Regions from separate parts of the Paenibacillus sp. AK121 genome, predicted to be linked through region 1. Evidence: riboswitches for the same ligand, from Rfam matches in the RefSeq annotation. Region 1 holds a riboswitch; each other region holds the start of a gene.

Region 1 (3,518 bases):
TTTGCTGCGCTGTTGCTTCCTGTGGCAACGGATATACACCGTGAACTCCCAAGGTATTTTGTACCGTAATGGCTGTAATAGCCGACATGCCGTATACGCCAAGCTCCTGAAAGGTTTTGAGATCGGCTTGAATTCCAGCTCCGCCGCCGCTGTCTGAACCGGCAATCGTCAGCGCTCTCGGTACATGCACGTCTCTCATCGCGCACCACCTGTTGTACTTGTTCCAGCTTCACGGATCGTGACATGCCCCTCCAGGGAACCAGTATGTAGTTTGGCAAGCTCGTCGAGAAAGGCTATCTGGAAGCTGCCTGGCCCCAGTTTTGCGGTATGTGCTGCGGCTCGGGAAGCTGCTGCACCGTAAAATGCCAAACCTGCTGTACCTGCGAGCAGCAGGTTGGGTTCAATTGCTGCAAACGCACCCAACACAGAGGTCAGCAGGCAGCCTGTTCCGGTTACCTTCGTAAGCAGCGCGTCTCCGCCACTAATCAATCGTACTTCGACCCCATCGGTGATGACGTCCTCTTTTCCAGTGATGACAACCATGGTATGGAGCGTTTGTGCAGCCCGAACTGCCAGATCGACATTACTGCTGTCAGCACTGTTGCCTGCATCTACCCCTTTAATCTCTCGGACTTCTCCGATTAGATGGGCGACTTCGGCTGCATTGCCTCGCACTAGTGAGATTTTTACTTCTTTTAGGATCCGCAGTGCTGACTCGGTTCTAAAGCTCGTCGCTCCCGCACCAACCGGATCCAGCAGAACTGGAACACCATGAGCATTCGCTGATTGTCCAGCAATGATCATGGCATCTACCAGCTCGCGGTTCAGCGTACCGATATTTAACACGACGGCGCCCGCTATTTTTGCCATATCTGCTACTTCCTCGGGTGCATAAGCCATCACCGGGGAAGCGCCCAGCGCATACAGGCCGTTGGCTGTAAAGTTGGTGACCACCACATTGGTTATATTATGAACGAGGGGGTTGCTATTTTGTACCTTTGTCAGGAGATCCGAATAACTTTGTTCCCATATACTCATCATGTTTATCCTCTCTCATCTCTACTGATTATTCCAAGACCGTAGCGCGCATCTGGACGGGCCATTGTTCCTGCTTATAAGCCATATCCCAGAACATATATTCCAGCTGGCAGCTTAGCATAAAATGCTCAATCATCCGAGCTTGCTCGGCAGCCGTGGCGACATTCGCCCAAGCATCCACACGCTCGCGATATTTGGATGTTACATCTTCAATCTGGTTTCCATAGAAACAAATCCATTCATAGAATGGATGAGACTCGTCCGGTCTTACCTCATCCATTAGCCTGCGCCCAATCTCAAGATATGTCCATGGACATGGCAGCAGCACGGCCATGATTTCTCCAAGACTACCTTCATGTGCGACTGTCAGCATATGGCGGATATAATGATGAGCGGACGGAGCGAGTGGATATCCCTGCATCTCTTCATAGGTGACACCTGCGATAGCACAAAAGTTTTGATGCGGATGAACCTCGCTGTTGAGAATAAAAGAGATCTGTTCGTTAAATACAGCCATATCCTCCCGGCTTGTGCTTTTGGAGATCGCGATGCCGTAAATCCGCATGTAGGCGTTCAAATATTCAAAGTCTTGTTTTACATAGTGAATCAGCTGCTCCCTTGTTAAATTTCCTTCAGCAATACCTCTCACAAAGGGATGCTCATAAATGGCTTGAAAAATGCCATCCGCCTGCCGACGAAGTTCTTGCGAAAAACTCATTTCCCCACCTCCAATAAAAATGGAGAACAAGAAGTCCCGTAAGATACAATTCTCGGAACAACACCAAAAAGCCGCCCCGAAAACTGGAGCGACTTCAACATAGGTTCAATGCGCAAAACACCTGAAACCTTATATACGAAGGCTCCACTTTCCTACGCTAGTACGAACTAGATCAGGTTCAAAGGGTCCAAGATTCATTCTTGTCTCAGCCATAGTGGCTCCCCTAGTGGACTTTCCTATTCTTTTGACTAATACTGTACATTCGTTCCTAGGTTATGTCAAACTGCTTTGATTCCGGTCAAGGATTAATGAGGGTGCTGGATTACACTTTCCACGGCTTTGACCCTTACATATTCCGGTTTCCACATCGCATCCCGAATGGCTTGTTCAATATCTGAAATGTGTGCCTGAGCTACCTGATCCTGAATTGCAGCTTTCGCTACCGCAACCGCAACCGCGAACGAAACATCACGTAATTTTCGGATATGGGGCAGCAGTGCACCGCCAAGTTCATTCGAATCTACGGCGTTGGCAACGGCATCAGCTGCTGCGGTAAACATAGAAGGGGTAATTCTTTTGGCCTTGACCACAATTGCGCCCAGACCTAGCCCCGGGAAGACAAAGGCATTATTCGCCTGTCCAATTTCAAACTTCGTACCGTTATAGGTGACGGGGTCGAAGGGACTTCCAGTAGCAATCAATGCTTTGCCATCAGTCCACCGTATCAAATCTTCAGGTACCGCTTCAGCAAGGTTGGTAGGATTAGACATGGGCATAATGATCGGCCGTTCCACATGCTTTGCCATTTCCTTGATAATCTCCTCAGAAAAGGCACCCGCTACACCGGAAGTTCCAATCAAGATTGTGGGTTTTACCTGACGAATGACCTCCAGCAACGGTATTTTATCATCTTCCGATCGGGCCCATGAGCTGATTTCTTCCTTTTTACGCACATATGGTTTCTGATAATCCAGTACATCTTCCATATCGTCTGTTAATAGTCCACGATAATCATAGGCCCAAAATGCCTTGAATGAATCTTCTTCAGGAAGCCCGTCCTCGATCATTGCACCCCGTATTTGGTCGGCGTTACCGATTCCTGCTGCCCCTGGACCAAAGACAAGTATTTTTTGTTCACGTAGCGGAGTTTTGGTGACACCTACCGCCGAAACAATCGCAGCTAATGTCACTGCTCCTGTGCCCTGGATATCATCATTGAAGGTGAGAATGTTTTGACCGTACTTCCCTATAATGTGTCGTGCGTTCACGCTACCCACATCCTCCCAATGCAAAAGCGCCTTCGGGAATTGTGTTAACGTTTTGCTGATAAAGGTATCAATAAATTGATTATAGGCTTCCCCGCGAACTCGTTTATGGCGGTTTCCGATGTACAGGGGATCATTCAGCAGCTTCTCGTTATTCGTGCCGACATCCAGTACAATGGGCAGCACCCGCCCGGGGTGAATGCCTGCCGCAGCTGTATATACAGCGAGTTTGCCAATAGCAATGTTAATTCCCCCGACACCCCAGTCACCAATCCCCAAAATACTTTCCGAATCCGTCACGACGATCAGGTCAACATCCTCACTACTCAAACCGGTATTATAAAACGCCTGTCCAATACCGTTCGGATTATCTATCGATAAATATACGCCCCCAGGGCGGTTGTACTCATGGCTGTATTCTTGAATGGCGGTTCCTACAGTCGGTGTGTAGACTACGGGCAGCATTTCACTCAAATGGTCGGTTAGCAGTCGATAGT
Region 2 (3,518 bases), on a different contig from region 1:
ACTGCAGCATAGACGCCCTCTACTCCAGGAACAGGCCCAATGAAAGGACGCTCCGCAGCCGCCTGCGGACGCAAGCCTGCCCATGCACGTACAAAAGAAGCTTCCTGTACACGCGGTAACCAGGCAGATGCACGTGCTAACAACCCCTTTAAGCCTCCTACGGTCACCTCTTTGTCATATTGATGCGGAAGACTTGTGGCACCAATCCAAAGCTCGTTATTCTGTTTAGGCACGAGGTAAATATCGTCAGCATAAATGGTATAATCCAACGGATGATCCTTCGAGGAGACTGCTACCGCTTCGCCCTTGACCGGGTATAGTGGATAATCAAACCCAATTTGTTCTAGCAATTTCAAGCTGTCCAAGCCTGCGGCAATCACGACCTGATCGCAGGAAAAAAATCCACTATCCGTTCGCACACCACAAACTCGACCATCCTGTATGACCAGTTCCTCAGCTTGAGTTCCAGACCATATTGTTGCTCCCAGCACCGCAGCTGCCCCTGCATAAGCACGGCAAAGCTGGACAGGAGACACTTGTGTCTCCTTTGATCGGTAGATAGCCCCAATTACTTGATCTGCCAAGCCCGGAATCCGTCGGGCCAACTCCTTGGCATCCCACCAAATGGGACGATCATCCTCTCGCATATTCGCAGCATTCCAGCGTTTTTGGCCCTCTGCTTCCGAACGAAATGGGGTCACAAATCCTCCTGTACGAAAGTCCACTGAAATACCCGATAAACGTTCCAAATCACAGACAAGGTCAGGGAATGCATCTCGACTTGTACGGGCAAATCGTGCCAGCTCAAGGTCTGCAAACTCTTCACTTTCCGCTGCCAGCATTCCCACCGCTGCTCCTGATGCTCCCTCACCAGGGATCCATCGTTCCAGCATGATCGTACTACGTCCCTCCTTAGCCACATGATAAGCAATGGAACTGCCGATCACACCTCCGCCTATGACCAAGCATTCAGCGTGTCCTATCGCTTTTTTCTCTGTATGTGTCTTTGACATATGTTCCGTGTCTCCTCTCCAGTAAGCATTCTGCTTTCCCTTCGTCTTGTTTTCTTGCTACAGGTCGTGAACTACAAGATCTACCATTCGCCTATATTCCATCGCTGCTGCAACGGGTGACTTTGCTTCCCATATACCAGACATCACCGCAATTCCGCTTGCTCCAGCATGATAAAGCTCTGGAACATGATGGGGTTGTATGCCTCCCAGCGCTATCACCGGAATGTCCGACAATCTGCAAATGCTTTCAAGCTGTGCTATACCCCGCGGTACAAGACCAGCTTTACAATGGGTCTCATATACATGACCAAATAGTACATAGTCTGCTCCAGCCTGCTCGGCGGTCTGCACCTCCTCCAAGGAATGTACAGACACTCCACAGCGTGTACCCTCTGAAAGTAGACTTTTCGCATCCACCACAGATAACCCATTAGCTGGAAGCTGGACAGCTCCTGCCGAGGTAAGTAAAGCTACGTCCACGCGGTCATTTACTACAATTTGCCGCAAAGGAACTTCCTGCTTGATCATGCTACGAGTCAAAGAAAGCAAAGCAGAGGCACCCTTCTGTTTCGAACGTGCGTGTACATAATGAATATAAGGACAAATAGCGGCAGCCACTTGGGGTACATTCACACAGGAGACACTTTCCATCGTAATTACGTGTAATTCGATCTCATTTTCACCTCACTTGGACTAAAGAATATGAACTTGTGTTATAAAAAAATCGTATTAGCTGAATCTATATTGTTGTAGCTCCATATTGGGTAATATCATACGGAGCCAGCCACATGTACCAGCAATAATGAAAGGAGATTATATGTAAATCCGTCTACGGAAACTCGAACAAATGAAGATGAACGAAACGCAAAAAGCCACTTCCCAAAGGAAGTGGCTTGACAAACGTTCAAAATCAAACGGACTATTATATCCGTAAACGTATATCGTTCCTGCGCAAACAAAAGTAAAGAGCTACTACCTTGTTTGTACAGTACTCACTTCCCTACGCTGGCATAACCCAGATCAGGTACAAAGGGTCCGAAATCCATTTATTTCGTCTCAGCCGCATGGGCGGCTCCCCTAGTGTGACTATTTTATTGTATCAGCTAAAGATAGCTTAGCATATTTTCCTAATTCTGCAAACCCCACCTTGTGTGAAATCTGTCAGAACTGGATTTTAGTTAACTTTACTAGACCACTCTTCTACATTCCACGTTTTGGTTACCCAATCCTCGTAAAAGTCCGGTTCGTGGGATACAAGCAATACGGTCCCTTTGTATTCCTTCAAAGCGCGTTTGAGTTCATCCTTTGCTTTGACATCCAAGTGGTTGGTGGGCTCATCAAACAGTACCCAGTTACTCTCACGCATTAACAGTTTACAAAGGCGGACTTTAGCCTGTTCTCCACCACTAAGCGCAGACAAAGGTCGGGTGATATGCTCATTCTTCAAACCACAGCGCGCCAAATGCGCTCGTACTTCATGCTGATTTAAATGTGGAAATTCATTCCATACATCGTCAATCGGTGTAATTTTCTCTGCCTTTACTTCCTGCTCAAAATAAGCGGGCTGCAAGAAATCTCCCTGATAGGTTTTTCCGCTGATCGGAGGTATTTTCCCCAGAATGGTTTTGAGTAACGTAGACTTACCAACACCATTGCAGCCAACAATTGCGATCTTTTCACCACGTTCGATCGTCATGGACATTTTAGGCAAAAGGGCATGAGTATAGCCAATTTCAAAATCAATACCCTCAAAAACTGTTTTCCCGCTTGCACGGGCTTCTTTGAACTGAAAGGTTGGCTTTGCGGCTTCTTCTGGCTTATCAATACGTTCGATCCGATCAAGCTGCTTTTCACGGCTTTTTGCACGACCTGATGTAGATGCGCGCGCTTTATTGCGCTGAATAAAATCTTCCTGTTTCTTAATATATTCCTGCTGCTTCTCATATGCATCAATATGCTGGGCTTTGTTCAGATCCGCCATTTCAAGAAACTTTTCATAGTTAGCTGAATAACGGGTCATCTTAGCAAATTCAAGATGGTAGATTACATTAACGACTTGGTTCATAAATTCAGTATCATGTGAAATTAGGATAAAAGCATAGGGATAATCCTTCAAATATCGCGTAAGCCACTCAATATGCTCCACATCCAAATAGTTGGTAGGCTCATCCAGTAGCAATACATTTGGCTTTTCCAACAGCAACTTCGCAAGCAGCACCTTTGTCCGTTGCCCACCACTAAGGGCTGCTACATCCCGATCCAGTCCGATGGCAGAGAGACCTAATCCATTCGCCATTTCTTCAACCTTCACATCAATGAGGTAAAAATCCCCCATATCCAGTTGCTCTTGAATTTCTCCCATCTGTTCCAGCAGTACTTCCAACTCTTCGGGAGAAGCCTCTCCCATTTTATCCGTAATCTGCATCATTTCCTTTTCCAGTTCCAACAAAGGAAGAAACGCGTCTTTTAATACATCACGTACTGTTTTACCTGGCGTTAGCTTGG
Region 3 (3,518 bases), on a different contig from region 1:
TAGAGCGTATCCGGTTCCAGTAGGAAGGTGCTGTCCAAAATCATCGCGTCCACATCTTTGGTTTGCAAACCCGCCTGAAGAGCGGTTCCTGCTCCCATAGAGAAGCCCCATACAATAATTTCCGACGAGCCGCGTTGTTTTGCCAGCTGGATGGCTCCAAGGAGCTGTTGGGATTCTGCCTTGCCTCCGGTTGCGACGGCCTTGCTGTTTTGTGACGCAAATCCGTAATCGAACATGACCACATTAAAGTTCAAGCTATGGGCATAATGCGCCAGATCATACATGGGAATCCAGCTTTCTTCACGGTTGGCTCCATAGCCATGACTGAAAATAATGGTTTTCCGCGATTGATCTGCCGGGATATACCAGCCTTGTACCATGCGGCTACCATCCTTGGCTGGGAAGCTGACTTCCTCATAAGGCATACCTTTGGCCTGCATCGGATTAGAGTATAATGGCGCGACGGTGGGATTCGTAAGCACCCAGGCGATGTAAGCATGCAAGGCAATAAAACAAAACAACAGGAAAAATACGACCGACAGCAGCAGAGCAATCACAACGTGCTTGAACCGCAGCATACGGGGATTAAAGAGTGGGGTGGACGGCTCCTGAACAGCGGTCTGTAGCTGAGCGTTGCGCTGGGATGTCGAAATCATGTAAGAGCCTCCTTATATAGAATTGATCTTCGAATCATAAAATTTAGGTATAATTCCACTTGAAAATAGTAGGGTATGTCCGTATAGATACCTATTATCGTATGATGGGTATTATCCAAAGTCAACGTCTGAACCGGAAAAGTAAAAATGATGCAAAGAATTGTCGATGTTTGTTCTTGTTCTGTAATATGGTTGTCACAAAAACATCGGTTTACAGTAGCCGCGACTATTCTATATAATTTATGTAACCATGTTTCATAGTGTGAAACGAATATGGATACAAGAGGAGCGGTTCACGATGGAAGACCGTAAATTAACCGTCCGCGCTGTAGAGCGTGCACTTGATATACTGCTGTGTTTTACCGCAGAATCTGATCTTGGTCTAACGGAGATTGCCTCCCAAATTGGTCTACATAAAAGCACCGTTCATCGTCTTTTGACTACGCTAGAGGATCGGGGATTTGTCGTTCGGAATACCGAAACGGAAAAATATCGGCTTGGTTTTCGCATATGGGAGCTGTCGACGCATCTGTCCCAAAGCGATGAGCCGGCGGTGTTGTTACAGCCTGCAATGGAAGGACTGCGTGATCGCTTAGGGGAGACGGTCAGCTTGTACCTGCGGGATGGAAGCATGCGTATTCGCATACAAGCCGTGCAGAGCAATCAGGCGATCCGCAGGGTTGCTCCCGTGGGAGCGCGTATGCCGCTGGCTGTGGGAGCCTCCAGCAAGGTGCTGGCGGCCTTTATGCCGCCACAGGAGCTGGAGGTACTGCTAAGCAGTGAAGAATGGCCTCCCTCGGTAGATCCTGAGGTATATAAAGCCCAGCTGCAGGACATTCGTGAGAAGGGGTATGCGACTAGCTATGAAGAACGTGAGCCAGGAGCTGCGGCTGTGGCCGCGCCTATTGTGAACCGAAAGGGACAGGTCGCGGCGGCTTTATCTGTATCCGGCCCGGTCAGTCGACTTGCACCCGAGACGCTGCATGATTTTGCTCCGGTTTTGATCGAAGCAGCTAAGGAAATGGGGCTTATGCTCCCGTAACAGTAATCAATACAAAAGGAAATCATACAAGGGTTGCCAAAGCTATAAATTTAAAGTAGTCTGATAGAGATGGCGGATGTCTGTTATAGCCGCCAATTCATGTGAATAGAAAGTATCACAGTTACTGGGGGAGCCTGTAATGCGGGCTGAGATGGAATCGGGCAAGATTCCGGACCCTTTGCACCTGATCTGGATCATACCAGCGTAGGGAAGTAATCGGCCATTGAAATGTATACGCAGCTGCTGTCTGCGGTGACGCATAGGGTTTTATTCCATGTGCGCACTGTCTGGATAGCTGCCTCGTTTGATTAGCCGGTTCCCTAGGGAACCGGCTTTTTTGCATAGATCAGCGCCACCCTCGGAATGGTTCCGGATCGGTGTGTCACTTCAACGATACGGGAGGAATGGACCATGAAATCGATGGAAACCGAAGGAACAAAAGAAACAGGAGTGAAATCAACAGCAGTAGAGAAGACAAGTACGGAGCAAGCCAGTAGGGTTAATTCTTTCCCAGGGAGCCGCAAGGTGTATATTCAAGGTTCTCGGCCGGACATTGCCGTGCCAGAGCGTGAAATCGCACTGCATCCCACACATACGCCGCAGGGAATAGAGTATCATGAGCCACTGCGTGTGTACGATACCAGCGGTCCGATGACAGATGAAGCCTATCAGGTGGATATTCGTCAGGGCTTGCCACCATTACGGCGAGCTTGGGCACTGGAACGGGGGGATGTGGAGGCTTACGACGGCCGCGCCGTCAAGCCGGAGGATAATGGACTGAAACCCGGCTCCAAACGGGAAACAGTGGAATTTCCCGGCGTGACCAACCGTCCGCTACGGGCTTCACAAGGACGCACTGTGACGCAAATGCATTATGCGCGGCAAGGGATCATTACGCCTGAAATGGAATTTGCGGCGATCCGTGAAGGAGTGGAGCCCGAGTTTGTGCGGCAGGAGTTGGCGGCTGGACGAGCCATTTTACCTTCAAATATCAATCACCCGGAAAGCGAGCCCATGGTCATAGGGCGCCATTTTCACGTGAAGATCAATGCAAACATTGGAAATTCCGCGGTTACGTCCTCCATCGAGGAGGAAGTGGAGAAGATGACCTGGGCTGTACGCTGGGGCTCAGACACCGTCATGGACCTGTCCACAGGCCGTAATATCCATACGACACGCGAATGGATTATTAGGAATTCACCCGTACCGATTGGGACGGTGCCGCTATATCAGGCACTGGAAAAGGTGAACGGCGAAGCAGAGAAGCTGACGTGGGAGTTGTATCGAGACACACTGATTGAGCAGGCGGAGCAAGGAGTGGACTATTTTACAATTCATGCGGGAGTATTGCTGCGATATATACCGATGACGGCGAATAGAATGACGGGAATTGTATCCCGGGGCGGGTCGATTATGGCAGCCTGGTGCCTTGCGCACCATCAGGAGAACTTTTTGTATACGCATTTTGAAGAAATCTGTGAAATTATGAAAACCTACGATGTGGCCTTTTCTCTCGGGGATGGTCTGCGTCCGGGTAGTATCTATGATGCGAATGATGAAGCACAATTTGCAGAGCTGGAGACGTTGGGCGAGCTAACGCAAATCGCATGGAAGCATGATGTCCAGGTCATGATTGAAGGGCCGGGACATGTCCCTATGCACAAAATCAAGGAGAATGTGGATTTACAAATGGAAATTTGTAAGGAGGCTCCCTTTTATACTTTAGGGCCGCTGACGACGGATATCGCACCAGGATATGATCATATTACCTCAGCTATCGGGGCGGCCATGATCGGTTGGTTCGGGACGTCCATGCTGTG
Region 4 (3,518 bases), on a different contig from region 1:
ACGTAAGGAAAATCAGCTCCCTTGAGCGATTTGTCCAGAAAGTCGAGACCGTAGTTAAATTCGTGGTTGCCGACAGTAGCCGCATCATAGCCCATCAAGTTCATCATCTTATAGACCGGATGGATACCGCCTTCTTTCTCAAAGGTTTTGTTGCGGGCCATATAATCGCCTAATGGATTGCCCTGCAGCAAATCACCGTTATCGAACAGCATGCTGTTTCTTGTTTCACTACGAGCCTGTTGGATCAAGCCTGCTGTCCTAATCAAGCCATATTCATTGGTTTCCTTGTCCGAATAGTAATCATAGTTCATCAGCGCCCCATGAATATCCGTTGTCTCCATGATCCGCAAATTCACCGTAGCGCTATAGCGAGAGTCGCTAGCTGCCCAGGATGGAGCGGCTGAAAACACCAGCAGGCTACAAGCTACAACTACTGCTGTAAACCCTTTAAACCAATTTTTACGAAATAACAAAATATACCCCTCCTCATTAAGGTGTATGCCTCATATACATACTTTTGCACATATATGTAAGCTTTGAACCCACCATTCCTATTTTAATCCAACGCCAGACAAAAGAGTAGTCATTTGCTTAAAATATTTATGAAAAAATAATTATTTTTCGCATAAAAAAAGCCAGTAAATCTCCTGAAAAGGTTGGAAATTTACTGGCTTGTCTGTTATATTGTTTCTATTTCGTCCACACCTGGCGCTCCGTTTGTTGACCAACGTACTCAATACGAGTCGGATTGACGTCTAAAATGACATAATCGGGATCATCAGGTCCGGAAAACCACTTTTTCAGAGAATCATTCCACACTTGTTTGCGTAACCCCTCATCAGCTGTAACCTGGACGGTAGCCTCCACTTCCAAGACTTCCTTTGTACCACCCACTTCATAACCCAGCAGCAGATAAGCATTCGGATTGTTCTTTAGCTCTTCCACTTTATGTGTTTTGCGATCCGTCGCCAGATGAATGTTCATTCCATCGTTAAAAAGGGCCATATAGCGCACTTTCGGTTTTCCGCCCTCTACCGTACCTAACGAGCAAAATTTGTTGTTATCCAAAGCCTTCACAATGGCTTGTTCCAGCTGACTGCGATCCAATGTATCCGTTTTACCCACAGTACAACAACTCCTTTTTACGAATTAGAATTCTATAGAGTCTATGCCACTTGGCACCAGCTCTCCTAAACATACAGTGTAGCTGTTCTGAAAATAACATGACCAGAACAGATCTGAATGATTCATGTTCATTTTCAGATCAAAGCTCACAGTAAAAGTGTACCCTGTCATTCGGCATATGAACCGTGAGCGCTTCCTTAAAGCTGGACAGACCCGCCTTCAAGGCATATAATCGTCGTAGTAAACCCGAATAAACGAACCCATTAAACCATACAATGCCAGGGGTGCTGGAATCGGCCGGCTGAGAGTGTGTCCCAAGACACTGACCCTTACAACCTGATCTGGGTAATGCCAGCGTAGGAATGCTTAAGCAAGATGTGCCTTTTTATTAAAACAGGACATCCCTTACTTTGGTATATACAAGCGCAAGCGTCCCGGAATCCCGGGACGCTTTTTTTGTTGAAGATGAAGTTGTTGGAAAGATAGCATTCCGGCAGATGTTATTTTTGTGAAAATGGGGAACATAAGCTGTCTGATTGGACGGATAACGGGTAATTAAAAAGGAGAGAACACAACGATGAAGCGCATGAAAATGTTAAGCCTGGGTCTAATCAGTCTGTGGCTCATGGCTCTGACTCTGACCGCTTGCGGCGGCAATCCCCCTATATCTCAAAAGGAGGCTCCTGCTGCCGACACTTCAACGTCTACCTCGGCAAAGGGGCTCAAAGATGTTAAAGTCGTGCTCGACTGGACACCCAATACGAATCACACAGGACTCTATGTCGCCAAGGACAAAGGATTTTACGAAAAAGCAGGCTTGAATGTCCAAATTGTTCAACCAGGCTCAGGCGGAGCCGACCAAATGGTTGCTTCGAATGCTGCACCTTTTGGTATCAGCTATCAAGAAGGCGTCACTCAGGCTCGCATCCAAGGCGTGCCGCTCGTATCCATCGCTGCGGTGATTCAGCATAACACCTCTGGCTTCGCAGCCCCGGTAGACCGCGGAATTAAAAGCCCGAAAGATTTCGAGGGTAAAAGCTACGGCGGCTGGGGTTCTCCTGTAGAAGAAGCGGTCATGAAATCCATCATGGATTCAGACCAAGGTGATGTGAGCAAAGTGAAGATCGTCAATATGGGCAATGCAGACTATTTTACAGCTGTGAAGCGGGATATTGACTTCGCCTGGATTTTCTACGCATGGACCGGGATTGAGGCCAAGCTTCGAGGTGAGCCATTGGATATGCTATATGTAAAAGATTATTCCAAAAACCTCGATTACTATACACCTGTAATTGTGAGCAATGAACAGACGATAAAAAATGATCCTGACCTAGTCAAAGCGTTCATGGACGCTACCGCGCAAGGCTATGAATACACTATCGCCCATCCAGAAGAAGCGGCAGATATCTTAAGTAAAGCTGTGCCGGAGCTGGACAAAAAACTGGTACTTGCTAGTCAAAAATGGCTAAGCCCGCGTTATCAGGACGATGCCGCGCAATGGGGCGTACAAAAAGCGGAGGTATGGAAAAACTACTCGGACTGGATGTATGAACGCAAGCTGCTCAACAAACCTTTGGAAGTCGATAAGGCCTTCACAAACGACTTCTTGCCCAAGCGTTGATCATTTTGTAAAAACACTAAATAAGACTCGACTTAAGAAGTGAACGAAGCGCCACTACGCGGACGGATGGTGCTTTCCATCGCCACCGCCTTCAGATTTCCCGAATAAAGCCTCAGCAGGGTAGAAATCGGGGGGCAAAAAAAAGCGACCGCTTTGCTTGTACAGCACCATTCCGTGCACTTCGTTCTCGTTCCTCTTGGTTTATTCTTTAGTCTCATCTTATCTAAAGCGCAAAAACAGATGCGCTTATGTGTAAAAATGCAACCCAATCTATCAAAAAACTAAAGTGCTTTTAAGGCGGTTGGCAGCGGAGCGGTTCATTTGAATCTGAAGAAACGAAGTGGTCGCCTTTGCTGTTGGATTCTTACCTTTAAAGTTTATTCAAAGAATCCCACGGCAACAGCGATCGTAAGATCAAATGAAACGCGAAGCGGTCTCCCCACCTTAAACCAATTTATTTCCCAATACTACTCCAAATAAAGGACAGGTGAAATTCGCATGGCTAACACATTGCTCAGTATTCAAGTCATCCCTAAAACTCCTAATAACGAAGACTCTTATCCATATGTAGACAAGGCGATTGAAGTCATCCAGCGTTCCGGCGTCAAGTATCAAGTGAATCCATTGGACACTACAATGGAGGGCGAATTGGACGAATTGCTGAAAGTCGTCAAAGACATGCATGAGGCCTTGACGGAAGCTGGAAGTCCCAGCGTCATTTCACAGATCAAAATCGCACATAACCCACAGGGCATCAGCATGAACAAGCTGA

What was found. Region 1 has a riboswitch for thiamine pyrophosphate ahead of tenA (thiaminase II). Riboswitches for the same ligand answer to the same signal wherever they lie in the genome.
Region 2: it holds a riboswitch for thiamine pyrophosphate, as region 1 does, so the genes downstream of both, KSP24_RS06280 (thiamine phosphate synthase) here and tenA (thiaminase II) in region 1, are expected to answer to the same signal.
Region 3: it holds a riboswitch for thiamine pyrophosphate, as region 1 does, so the genes downstream of both, thiC (phosphomethylpyrimidine synthase ThiC) here and tenA (thiaminase II) in region 1, are expected to answer to the same signal.
Region 4: it holds a riboswitch for thiamine pyrophosphate, as region 1 does, so the genes downstream of both, KSP24_RS22305 (ABC transporter substrate-binding protein) here and tenA (thiaminase II) in region 1, are expected to answer to the same signal.

What each region holds. Positions count from the first base shown of each region.
Region 1 is NZ_JAHPJM010000006.1:93,081-96,598, reverse strand. It holds gene thiD (bifunctional hydroxymethylpyrimidine kinase/phosphomethylpyrimidine kinase) at 1-199, opposite strand, end outside; gene thiM (hydroxyethylthiazole kinase) at 196-1,041, opposite strand; gene tenA (thiaminase II) at 1,067-1,756, opposite strand; TPP riboswitch at 1,889-1,991, opposite strand; gene KSP24_RS12840 (NAD-dependent malic enzyme) at 2,062-3,518, opposite strand, start outside.
Region 2 is NZ_JAHPJM010000003.1:8,531-12,048, forward strand. It holds gene thiO (glycine oxidase ThiO) at 1-1,013, opposite strand, end outside; gene KSP24_RS06280 (thiamine phosphate synthase) at 1,071-1,664, opposite strand; TPP riboswitch at 1,994-2,102, opposite strand; gene KSP24_RS06285 (ABC-F family ATP-binding cassette domain-containing protein) at 2,188-3,518, opposite strand, start outside.
Region 3 is NZ_JAHPJM010000014.1:31,779-35,296, reverse strand. It holds gene KSP24_RS21015 (alpha/beta hydrolase) at 1-656, opposite strand, end outside; gene KSP24_RS21010 (IclR family transcriptional regulator) at 955-1,698, shown strand; TPP riboswitch at 1,815-1,926, shown strand; gene thiC (phosphomethylpyrimidine synthase ThiC) at 2,110-3,518, shown strand, end outside.
Region 4 is NZ_JAHPJM010000016.1:62,004-65,521, reverse strand. It holds gene KSP24_RS22315 (bifunctional 2',3'-cyclic-nucleotide 2'-phosphodiesterase/3'-nucleotidase) at 1-473, opposite strand, end outside; gene KSP24_RS22310 (pyridoxamine 5'-phosphate oxidase family protein) at 691-1,125, opposite strand; TPP riboswitch at 1,396-1,505, shown strand; gene KSP24_RS22305 (ABC transporter substrate-binding protein) at 1,703-2,746, shown strand; gene KSP24_RS22300 (MTH1187 family thiamine-binding protein) at 3,245-3,518, shown strand, end outside.